Regions from separate parts of the Marinomonas algae genome, predicted to be linked through region 3. Evidence: predicted binding sites of a transcription regulator. Region 3 holds the regulator's gene; each other region holds the start of a gene.
What was found. The regulator LexA, encoded in region 3, represses DNA repair genes until DNA is damaged. The targets are predictions, from matches to a motif close to TACTGTNTANNTANACAGTA.
Positions count from the first base shown of each region.

Region 1: uvrA (excinuclease ABC subunit UvrA) is a predicted target of LexA. The motif match lies at 1,853-1,872, and genes of this name have one in related genera.
Region 2: ACMUMQ_RS09500 (PA0069 family radical SAM protein) is a predicted target of LexA. The motif match lies at 1,237-1,256, and genes of this name have one in related genera.

Region 1 is NZ_JBLIXK010000014.1:31,690-35,898, forward strand. Features, by position in the region: gene ACMUMQ_RS14945 (single-stranded DNA-binding protein) at 1-371, opposite strand, end outside; gene ACMUMQ_RS14950 (MFS transporter) at 410-1,768, opposite strand; gene uvrA (excinuclease ABC subunit UvrA) at 1,926-4,209, shown strand, end outside.
Region 2 is NZ_JBLIXK010000005.1:139,374-143,582, reverse strand. Features, by position in the region: gene ACMUMQ_RS09505 (LysR family transcriptional regulator) at 1-116, shown strand, start outside; gene ACMUMQ_RS09500 (PA0069 family radical SAM protein) at 125-1,219, opposite strand; gene ACMUMQ_RS09495 (OsmC family protein) at 1,327-1,827, shown strand; gene ACMUMQ_RS09490 (class II aldolase and adducin N-terminal domain-containing protein) at 1,868-2,599, opposite strand; gene ACMUMQ_RS09485 (ABC transporter substrate-binding protein) at 2,657-3,496, opposite strand; gene ACMUMQ_RS09480 (phytanoyl-CoA dioxygenase family protein) at 3,523-4,209, opposite strand, start outside.
Region 3 is NZ_JBLIXK010000006.1:79,057-83,265, reverse strand. Features, by position in the region: gene topA (type I DNA topoisomerase) at 1-350, shown strand, start outside; gene ACMUMQ_RS10145 (DUF6586 family protein) at 347-814, shown strand; gene ACMUMQ_RS10140 (hypothetical protein) at 817-1,083, shown strand; gene lexA (transcriptional repressor LexA) at 1,152-1,772, opposite strand; gene dinG (ATP-dependent DNA helicase DinG) at 1,842-3,965, shown strand; gene ACMUMQ_RS10125 (DEAD/DEAH box helicase) at 4,086-4,209, shown strand, end outside.

The DNA.
Region 1 (4,209 bases), on a different contig from region 3:
TAACCACCTTGAGCACCACCGTCGTTACGGCCGTCTAACAATTGCATTTCGTTCGCTACGATTTCTGTTGTGTAACGTTTAATACCGTCTTTTTCCCACTCACGAGTACGTAATGAACCTTCTACGTAAACTTTAGAGCCTTTCTTGATGTAATCACCCGCGATCTGACCAAGACGGAAGTTACCACGGTCCATGAATGAAACACGGTGCCATTCTGTACGTTCTTGCATTTGGCCAGTTTGCTTATCACGCCAGCTTTCTGTTGTTGCTAAGTTAACGTTTGCAACCGCAGCGCCGGATGGCATAAAGCGTACTTCGGCATCATTGCCGGCATTACCTATCAAGATTACTTTGTTTATTCCACGGGCCATGACCTAGTTCTCCAACTAAAAAGTAAAATAATGTTTTTCTAAAGAGCAATTTGAGGCGCCAGATGCTTCAAACTCTCTTTATCTAAGATCTTTTTATCAACTTTAAGATAAGCGGTTTGCTCATCTTTGAATATTTGCATACCTTCCACTCCTTGGATTTTAATAAGTTGATCCGCCAACTTAGTTATTTCTGTTTCGGTCATATTGGGTAAGCTGAACGCAAGACTGCTTAGCTGACGAGGCGCTGCTTGCGCTAAAGCAACCAGTGACCAAGCTAAGAAGACAACACCAACCACCCAGAATATGCCGCTGTTTGAATAGCTCTGCAGTAACCAACCACCGCCGACACCACCCAAAAAAGAACCTATAAATTGATGTGTCGAAAACACACCCATTGCCGTGCCACGATAACCCACTGGAGCTTGCTTGCTTATTAAGGAAGGCAATGTCGCTTCCAATGCATTAAAGCCAACAAAATAGCCCCAAAGTAAGACACCAAACAACCAAATAGAATGTGTCCATTGTAACAAGATCGCACTTGCGCCCAATAGCATCAGCACAAAAACTAAAACGCTTTTCATTTTGCCTTTTGATTCGGCAATAATCACCAATGGTAACATACCTACAAAGGCAAAACCCATGACGGTTAAGTAGAGCCAGCTGTGTTGAGACAGGGGTAAATCAAAGTGCTCAATGAGTAAGTTTGGTATCGTTATAAATAACGCGGTTAAGCTAGCATGCAACAATAATACGCTGACATTCAAAAAGCCTAATCGCTTATCTTTCAACACTTCTCCTAATGCGAGCAAGCTCGGAGTCGTATCTCGGCGAAAGGTATGTTGAACAATATTTGGTACCGCGAATAAGATCAGTCCAATTCCCAGTACAGATAGAGCAAAAGATAAATAAAACAACCCTGAAAGGCCGACTAAAGAGAATATCCAAGGCCCCAATACCAGGGAAATCATAAAGGAAGCACCAATGCTGATGCCAACAATAGCCATGGCTTTGGTGCGGTTTTGCTCACGCGTCACATCACTTAATAACGCCATGAGTGTGCTCGCAATGGCGCCTGCGCCTTGCACCGCTCGACCAACAATTAAAGTGTTTATATCGTCGGCATTGGCGCAAATCAAACTGCCTATGGCAAATAGGATTAAGCCAATAATAATAACAGGCTTGCGACCTATTTTATCGGACCACATGCCCATGGGAATTTGCAGGCTAGCTTGTGTCAAACCATAAATACCAATGGCGGTGCCAATTAAAGCTGCGTCGGCACCGGTTAAACCGTCTGCGGCAACACTAATGACAGGCATAATCAGGAATAAGCCTAGCATTCTAAATAGATAGATCAGCGCTAAAGCAAAGACTGAACGACGTTCAAGTAGATCCATAAGGAAGTTACAACCACTTAACTTAGGGGTTAAGGAAAAAAGATAGCCATTTTACTCAAAATACCGTTGAAGCTCCATTTCAACTACTGTAAAAATAGACAGTTATTTAAATTACTGACAGATTTATCTCTGTTGATCAATTTCACTTGGGAGACTCATGGATACCATTACGATACGCGGGGCCCGCACCCACAACCTAAAAAATGTGGATTTAGACATTCCAAGAGACAAACTTGTCGTCATCACAGGTTTATCTGGCTCGGGCAAATCTTCTCTCGCTTTTGACACCTTGTATGCCGAAGGCCAACGCCGCTACGTAGAATCCCTATCCACTTACGCTCGACAATTTTTATCTATGATGGAAAAACCAGACATAGACCATATTGAAGGCTTGTCTCCAGCCATCTCTATCGAGCAAAAATCTACGTCTCACAACCCAAGATCGACAGTAGGCACCATCACTGAAATATATGATTATTTGCGCTTGTTATTTGCTCGTGCAGGACAACCACGTTGCCCTGATCATGGCGAACCGTTAGAAGCGCAAACCATATCACAAATGGTAGATAAAATTATATCTCTACCAGAGGAAACAAAAATGATGCTGCTCGCTCCGATCGTCAAAGATCGCAAAGGTGAGCACTTACATACCATCAGTGATTTGTTATCCAAAGGTTTCATTCGTGCGCGTATTGACGGCATTGTTGTGGATTTAGATGACGCGCCAACACTGGAGAAAAACAAAAAGCACACGATTGAAGTGGTAATCGACCGTTTTAAAGTACGCTCTGATTTACAACTAAGATTAGCGGAGTCGTTTGAAACTTGTTTAGGTTTGTCTGACGGAATCGCCAAAGCCATTAATATGGATGACGAGTCTGAAGAATATATCTTCTCCAGTAAGTTTGCTTGTCCTGTTTGTGGCTATAGCCTAACTGAGCTGGAACCAAGGCTTTTCTCTTTTAATAATCCGAATGGTGCTTGTCAGACTTGTGACGGTCTAGGTACTCACCAAATGTTCGACCCTGATCGCATCATTCAAGATCCAACGCTTACTTTGGCAGAAGGCGCCATTCGAGGCTGGGGACGACGCAGCATTTTTTACTATCAACAGCTTAGCGCTTTAGCAAAGCATTACGGTTTTGATATTGAAGCAAAATACCAAGATATTCCGGACAACTTCAAAAAGCGGATTTTACAAGGGTCAGGTAAAGACAAGATAGACTTTGTTTATATCAATGAGCGTGGAGACAAAATGACACGCTCTCACTCTTTCGAGGGCGTTATTCCAAACCTTCAACGCCGCTATCACGAGACCGAATCAGACAGTGTTCGCGATGATTTATCCCAATACATCAGCATACAGCCTTGTCCAGATTGTGACGGTGCTCGACTAAATCGTTCAGCTCGACATGTTTTCATCAATGAACAAACATTGCCTGAAGTTGTTACTTACCCTATCGCCGAATGCTTAAGCTATTTTGAGAGTCTTAATTTACCAGGCGCCAGAGGTGAAATTGCTTCTAAAATATTAAAAGAGATTCGTGATCGACTGACCTTCTTGGTCAATGTCGGTTTGGACTATCTCACTTTAGATAGAAAAGCAGATTCATTGTCTGGAGGTGAAGCTCAACGGATACGCTTAGCAAGCCAAATTGGCGCTGGCCTTGTTGGCGTCATGTACATTCTGGATGAACCTTCCATTGGCCTTCACCAGAGAGACAACGAACGCCTGATTGCAACCCTTACACGATTACGAGACTTGGGAAATACCGTGATTGTTGTAGAACATGATGAGGACGCTATTCGTGTCGCGGACTTTGTCGTCGACATAGGCCCGGGCGCTGGTGTTCATGGCGGGGAAATTATTGCCAGCGGAACACCGCAAGACATTATGAACTGTGAGAAATCCATTACAGGTCAGTATTTAGTTGGCAAACGTAAAATTGAGATTCCGAGTATTCGCCATAAGGCAAAGGACAACCAATCATTGAATCTCATTGGCGCCGTTGGCAACAACCTCAACTCTGTTGATTTAAATATCCCTGTCGGTGTAATGACCTGTGTTACAGGTGTTTCTGGCTCAGGCAAATCCACCTTAATAAACGGAACATTGTATCCACTTGCCGCAACGGCATTAAACGGCGCAACCACACTAAAAGCAGCGCCGCATGATCGAATTGAAGGGTTAGAGTTATTCGACAAATGTGTTGATATTAACCAAAGCCCAATTGGTCGCACTCCTCGCTCTAACCCAGCGACGTACACGGGCATTTTCACTCCTATGCGTGAGTTATTCTCTGCTACACAAGAAGCTCGCTCTCGTGGCTATAAACCTGGTCGCTTTAGTTTTAACGTCAAAGGTGGACGCTGTGAAGCTTGTCAGGGTGACGGGGTAATTAAGGTGGAAATGCATTTCTTACCCGATGTTTATGTCCCAT
Region 2 (4,209 bases), on a different contig from region 3:
CACGGCAACTTGGCGTCTACGCAATTTACCCACAGACTAGATACTTACCAGAAAAACTTAGACTGCTGATAGAACACATAAAAAAAGCCTATCAAAACAAGAAGGAATACTTTTAAAGCAAGCATCAAAACAAAGGCATTTGATCGCCTTCTTTAGGCGGTACTTTAAACTGTCGGCAATCAAGAAAACTGAGGCGGTTGTCATCCAGCCCATACTTTCTTCTCGCCACATGAAAACGCTGATTAATCAAATCCGCAAATAATCCTTCGCCAGTCATACGTTTACCAAAACGGCTGTCGTAAAGCTTGCCACCACGCATGTCCATAATACGCTGTAAAACATGATCCGCACGGTCTGGGTAATGTTGTTGTAGCCAGTCAGCAAATAAAGGAGCAATCTCATGGGGAAGGCGAAGCATAATGTAATTGATGGATTGAGCACCGACTTTGGCACTAGCCGCGACAATCTCCTCTAGCTCATGATCATTAATAAAAGGGATCACAGGGGCCGCCAAAACACTAACGGGAATCCTCGCCTCACGCAGTGTTTGAATCACCTTCAGACGGGTTGCGCCTGAAGCCGTTCTTGGCTCCAAAATACGCTTTAAGTCGTTATCCAAGGTGGTCACACTGATCGCCACATGAACCAACTTCTTCTCAGCCATTTGCGCCAAAATATCAATATCACGAAGAATCAAAGTACTCTTGGTAATCAAGGAGATCGGTTGATGATGAGCCAAGGCAATCTGCAATAATTCGCGAGTAATTTTCAGTTCCTTCTCAATCGGCTGGTACGCGTCCGTGTTGATCCCCAATGCAATGGGCTCACAGCGATAATTCGGGTGAGCCAGCTCTTCTTCGAATAAATAAGCAGCGTTCGTTTTCGCCACCAGCCTCGTTTCAAAATCCAGACCAGGAGACAAATCCAAATAAGCGTGTGTAGGCCGTGCAAAACAATAAATACAGCCGTGCTCACACCCTTTATAAGGGTTTATCGATTGCCTAAACGGCACATCAGGGGAGTTATTTCGGCTAATGATGCTCTTGGCTCTTTCGTAGCGGACTTCTGTTTTCGGCGACGATGTTTCCAATAAGGCCACATTTTCGTCATTTTCATCCACTTCCACCAAGGTAATGGCAAAACGCCCAGCTAGATTATTGGCCGTGCCTCGCCCCTTAATTGGCAAATGAAAAGGATTCGTCTTACTTGGAATAGACATAAAAAACAACCCATAATTACTGTATATATATACAGCATATTGATTGTTTAAAATTCACAATGCAAGGCTTATTCGCCTTAATTTCCTGTTAGCATAAAAGGCATTCAATGATGATGGTTAGAACTTACTGGAGCGCTTTTATGTCAGAATACTTTGCTACCGTGGAGTGGAAACGCCATTCCCAGAACTTCCTAGACCGACAATACAGCCGCGCCCATGAATGGCAATTCGAAGGCGGTGTGGTGGTACCAGCCTCCTCTTCTCCTCATATCGTTCCCGTCCCCATGTCTGTTGCTGATAATGTGGACCCAGAAGAAGCTTTTGTGGCCTCTATCTCAAGCTGTCATATGTTGTTCTTTCTCGACTTCGCTTCCCGCAAAAAACTCATCGTAGAACAATACACAGACAAAGCGGTCGGCACCTTAGCCATTGGGCCAAATGGCAAACAGATGATGACAGAAGTGGTATTAAAGCCAGAAGTGATCTTTGTTGGAGAAAGGCCAAGCGCAAAAGTATTAAAAGCCTTACATCATCAATCCCACGAAGCCTGCTTTATTGCGAACTCAGTGCTGACTGACGTACGGATTGATGAGGCATTTTTAGTGTAGTGTTCCACTCCCCATGAAAACACTACACCACATTACACTATCAATCCAAAACCGAAGGGTCCTGCTGGATCATTAACGTCTTCATTTCTTCAAAATGCTGTCGGGAGAAGTCTTCTATTTTTTCCCAGTCGCGGGCTGTTTTTTCGGCAACCTCATCGGAAAGCACATTCAATGGTTGACCAGTAGACAAGGCCGTAACAAAGATCTGACAAGCGCGCTCTAACGTCCACATGTCGTCAAAGGCAACACCAATGTCTGTTCCTGTTACCATCACGCCATGATTACCCATCAATAAACGGCTGTTATTTTTTAGCAAGCCACACAGTCGTTCGCCCTCTTCGACGCTATCCGCCATACCACCAAACATAGTGTCCACAGAAACGCGATTAAAATAACGGGCGGTATTTTGATCGACAGGAAGTATTCTTGGGTCTTTCATCGTAGAAACAGCCGTTGCATAAACAGGATGTAAATGCATGGCAACGCGCACATGAGGTAATTTCTGATGGAGCTGGCCATGAATAGACCATGCTGTTGCATCCACATCAGGTCGTTCTGCCGTAGAAGGATCATCCGCATCCAAAAGCAACAGATCACTAGCTCTTATTCGTGAAAAATGCTTCCACTTAGGGTTAATAAGAAATTTCTTCCCATCTTCTGAAACAGCAGCACTAAAATGATTAGCAACCGCTTCGTGCATACCAAGATGAGCAAAAATACGAAAAGACGCTGCTAAGTCGATTCGTATTTGTTCTTCATTAGAAAAGGACATTGTTATCTCCTGAAAAAAGCCTGTGTAAACTGACCTCTACACAGGCTTTATTAATCATTAAGGCATAAGTTTTTTGAGATCTTCTGCGTTTGGCGCTTGGAAGTTATATTTCTCTAATAAAGCCGCGTATTCAGGTGTTTTACTGAATTTTTCAATACCTTCAATGAGTGCTTTCTTCACTTCATCATTTCCCTTTTTAACAGCGAAGCCATTTAATACAGGATAAAGAATCGTGTCAGAAGACACACCAATACGTCCATTCAATTTTTTCACGACGCCTTTAGCAATAGAAGCATCGGTAACTTGTACTTCAACAGCACCAGATAAGACGGCTTGAGTCGCCTCAGGGTCTGTTGGGTACTCACTAATTTTAATAGGGCCTAGACCATTAGCATCACAATAATCCGCTGATATGCTTTGCACTTGTTTAAGGAATGCCGTGCCAGCCATTGTCCCTACTTTATGACCGCATAGATCTTCAAATACTTTAGGCTGAAAATCTTTGACTGTAGGCGCTACGATAGATTGACCGCTTTTTAGATAAGGGATCATATCGATCACTTTTACTCGCTCAGCCGTGATGTACATAGAGGAGTTGATAATATCGTAGCGGCCGCCTTGCAAACCTGGAATTAAATTGGCCCAGCGAGTATCAATATTTTCCGCTTCAATACCCATTTCTTTTGCAACGCCGTTTAAAAATTCAATATCAAAACCCGCTGGCTTGCCCTTATCCATATATTCATAAGGTGCATAAGTCATATCAGAACCCGCAATGATTTTCCCCGTTTCTTTAAAGGCAAAAGCACTTGCTGAAGATAGAAGTAATGTCGCACTCATTGCAGTCGTAACAACACCAGTAACCAGTGAACGAGCTTTACATGCAGAATATTTCATTGTATTTCCTCTCATTAATTTAGGGGTTAATCTTGATTGGCTTGCTGAACAAAGAACGAAGCACCTTTCGGTTTCTGAGGTAGCTTCAAGGTATTTGCAGTACTCCTGACTTGACCGCTTTCTTTCCCCCAGACCATTTCGCCTGAGTGAATACTAGGAAGTGGGTTCTCTCCATATGGCAGCGCATCTTCAGCCGCATAAACGTTAATAAACATAGTGCGAGGCAACTCAGTGTCATTCGGGCTTGAGGCGTGTAATAGGCGTGAATGCATGAAGCAAACAGAACCCGCTGGTCCGTAACAAGACACTGGATTTTGGCAACGCTCACTTTCAATCTCATCACTCACTGCGCCAGTGAAAACCCCATCATGCCAATGACTGAATAGCTCTTTTTTATGACTACCAGGAATCACTTGAAGCGGCCCATTTTCTAGCGTGACTTCACTGACCATCAATAAGCTGGTCACTAAGTCATCATTACTGTGTGGTGTAAATGGAAAGTCTTGGTGCCATTTCACTTGCGTCGCCGTATGAGGCAATTTGGAGTTGATTTTGCCATGATGAAAACGGGCGCCAGAACCGCCAATCAATTGACCTGAGTACTGGGCCACTTTTGACTCTAATGCGATTCTTTTGTAGGTGTCCGAAATTTCCGCCGGCGACGCCACTCGTCGTAATGACGGATGATCAGCACTGTGATCATGATCAACATC
Region 3 (4,209 bases):
TGGATCCTGTGCCAATGCCAGATTTGGCTTGTGTCAAAGTGGAAGACCATTACATATTGCGTGATGGCGCGACTGGTTTATTTCTTGCGGCAAGTCAGTTTCCTCGAAAACGAGAAACGCGTGCGCCATTGGTGAAAGAGTTGCTACCGTACATGGATCAAATTGATCCTAAATACCACTTCTTTGCGAAAGCGCCTGTCGCTGACTCAGAAGGTCGACCAACCATTATTCGTTATAGCCGTAAAACCAAAGAGCAATATGTTATGACGGAAGAAGAAGGGAAACCGACTGGCTGGAAAGCCTTTTATGTTGGCTCTAAATGGGTCATCGAGGAAGGCAAAAAGAAATGAGTGGTGTTAGCTTAGCAAGTTTAACCAATCAGAAAATTGATACAGCAAAACGTTTTATTCAGCAAAGCCAAGATATGGATGAGAAGTGGTTGAGTGTTGGGCTAGAAAGCTCAGCCATTTTTCAATTGAAAAGTGCATTGAATGGCTTGTTGAAGGAGATTTCAACTGCCTACTCGCTGTCAGGCTCTTTGGATGTTTCTGTGCTTATGAAAGAGGCAGAATCAAAACACATGGTAGTGCCGGCATTGAGTGAATTGGCAGATTTATATTCTCGCAAAGATTCTTGGTGTGCCCAATTAGAGCAAGCTTACCTTGCTCAGTTGGAGTGTCGCGCTGCTGTGTCTGTAATGGGCAGCGATAATCTTATTGGTCGCGGTAACGATGCGGGCGCTTCAGTGGGGTTCTATTTGGCGAATTTAGCTGAGTTGGTTTTGCGTTTTAGAGAAGAGTCATCAGAGTATTGAATATGAAAGAGTCCTACCTAGAAATTGTTGAGCTGGAGAATGGCGATATTGTGCTGAGACCAGCCAGTGAAGATGGTGAGGAAACGACACCGCTAGCAACATTGCAAATATCAGACGACACTCGATCTTATTTGAAGGATCGTTACTTCGAACTGGCAAAGTGTATGTTTCATGCAGGTATTGATTATGTTTATTCAGACGAATCTTTTTTTGATGAAGGTGCTGAATATCTTGAGAATGAAGAATTTCGACCAAAAATTCTGCATTAATTGATCGTTATTTGTTATTTAGAAAAGCGAAGCACATGCTTCGCTTTTCTATTGGTGTGGAAAAACTGTTAAAGGCCTTGTCTTATCACGCCGACAGACAGTCCCTCAATGGCAAAGTCTTCGCTTTCGAGATCAACAATGATGTCATTGTATTCTTCGTTTTCAGGAATCAGGCGAACGATGCTGCCTTTTTGCTCAAAGCGTTTTACTGTTACTTCATCGCCGATGCGTGCAACGACCACTTGGCCATTATGTACCGTACTGGTTTTGTGAACAGCGAGAAGGTCGCCTTCCATTATGCCGATGTTTTTCATGCTAGTTCCTGAGACAGATAGGAAGTAATCCGCCTGAGGTGAAAACATATTAGCTGGAATGTTGACATGAGAGTCAATGTTCTCTTGAGCAAGAATAGGGTAGCCGGCGGCAACTTTTCCAATGATTGGTAAGCCTAAATCTTCTGGCTCGTCATTGGAGGCTTCTTCAATGAGACGAATCCCACGAGAGGCGCCAGATAGCATTTCAATCGCCCCTTTTTTGGATAAGGCTTTTAAATGCTCTTCGGCAGCATTGGGTGATTTAAACCCAAGGCGGCGGGCGATTTCTGCTCTAGTAGGTGGAAACCCCGTTTCATTAATAAATTCACGAATGGTTTCTAGTACGTCAGATTGTCTTTTGGTTAATTTAATCATAAGGAGTCTGGTTGTTTATACAGTAACTGTTATTATATACAGCATTCTTAACTAATCTCAATAATATAAATGCTTTCAGACGAACTAAAAAAACAAATTCAACTCGCATATCGAGCTTCTTTGGATGCGAAGTCCCATAAACCAAGGGCTGGACAGCGCCAAATGATAGGCGCTATCGCTCGTACATTGGGAAATATTAAGCAAGGCTCGGAAGGTGAAAGGCTGGATGAAAAGCATGTTGCTGTTATTGAGGCTGGAACAGGAACCGGTAAAACGCTTTCATATTGTCTTGCCGCCATTCCAATTGCGAAAGCGCGTGGTTTAAAGCTGGTTATTTCAACAGCGACGGTTGCGCTGCAAGAGCAGATTCTCCACAAAGAGCTGCCTGATTTACTTGAGCATACCGAATTGAATTTCAAATATACCTTAGCTAAAGGGCGAGGCCGATATTTGTGTTTGAATAATTTAGAGGGCTTTTTAAGCTCAGAAGAGCAAGCAATTGATGATATGTTTGCAGGGCTTTTTGAGCAGCATTTACAGTCGGATGATGTGAATACCGCTTTATATCAAGAAATGGATGCGGCGTTAGAAGAAGGTGGTTGGGACGGCGATAAAGATAATTGGGAAGGCGTTATTCGTGAGCAAGATTGGCGCCGTTTAACTACAGATCATCAGCAGTGTACGAATCGAAATTGTGCTAATTATTCCGCTTGCCCTTTCTTTAAGGCAAGAGCCGAAATTGAAGTGGCTGATGTAATTGTTGCAAACCATGACTTGGTTTTAGCGGATTTATCTCTTGGTGGTGGTGCGATTTTGTCAGCACCGAAAGAAACAATTTATGTGTTTGATGAAGGTCATCATTTACCAGATAAGGCGATTGGTCATTTCCGTCATGAAGTTAGGTTGCAGCAGAGTATTGCTTGGCTTCGTCAATTGGAAAAGAATCTAGTCAATCTCAAGCAAGAGCTGACAGATGACGTCAGTTTAACTGGCCAGCTTTTACTTAAAATTCCTCAGCAAATACAAAGTATCGTTAACTTTATTCAATATGCTCAACAAGGTTTAGCGCCTTATATTCAGGGTTTAGGGTTGGATCAGGAAAACAATCAGCATCGTTTTGAGTTTGGTTTAATACCAGATGAGCTGCGTCAATTGGCTTACAGTTTACAAACCTCTTATCAGAAGCTTTTTAATAACATCGAAAGCATTCAGGATGAATGTAAGAAAACCAAGCAAAATGAAGGCATGGGAATTACGTCGGAAACAGCAGAAACTTGGCAGCCAATATTGGGTGTGATTTTGGGTAGATTGGAGCAGTCGGTCAGCTTGTGGCGATTGTATTCTACGGTTGATGATCAAAATTATCCGCCTAATGCTCGTTGGTTGGTTTTATCTGGGCAAGGAATGGAGCAGGATGTCGAACTTGGTGGTTCTCCTATTTTGGCGGCAAACACATTGAGGCAGCAACTTTGGGATAAGTGCTTTGGCGCCGTGGTGACTTCTGCCACACTGACAGCACTCAACCAGTTTCATCGTTTTAATATGCGCTCTGGTGTCCCGCGTGAAAGTGAATATTTGCGAGTATTGAGTCCATTTGATTTTCAAGAAAACGGCTTGTTGATTGTTCCCGATATGGAGAATGAGCCAAACCGCGTTGAGCAACATACGGCAGAAATTATCGCTTACTTAAATAAATCCGTGGATATTGAAAAAGGCAGTCTAGTGCTGTTTTCTTCGCGCCGACAAATGGAAGAAGTGTCTTTGTCTCTTTCTGATAAGTTGAAAGAAATTTTACTGATGCAGGGAGAGCAATCTAAGCGGGTTATTCTGGATTCCCATAAATCACGAATTGATGACGGCAAAGGCAGTTTGTTATTCGGCTTAGCCAGTTTTGCTGAAGGTGTTGATTTACCCGGTAATTACTTAACAAGAGTTTATATTGCTAAGATTCCGTTTGCGGTTCCGGATGATCCTGTTGAGGCAACGTTGGCGGAATGGATTCAAAAGCGTGGTGGTAATCCATTTATGGAAATCACCATTCCTGATGCATCTTTGAGGTTGGTTCAAGCAACCGGTCGTTTATTGAGAAATGAAAAAGACTCTGGTGAAATCCATATATTGGATAAGCGCTTAAAGACAAAGCGTTATGGGTCTCAATTAATCAGCAGTTTGCCGCCTTATCGATATCAATAAACACGCCAGATAAAAAGCAAAGGGTGATAAAGCCTTGTCAATTAGGTACACTCCTTACACAAATGTTTATCATCAAAAACATATAACCTTAAAACATTATAGAAGCGTATAGATTCCAATATGGAAAACCAAAATCAAGAAGTGTCATCAGAAAAAACAGCAAAGCCTAAGCGTAGCCGCCGCCCAAATAAGCGCCCTAGAAACAACAGTGAAAAGCCAGTAAACGCAAAAAACTCTCAAGCTC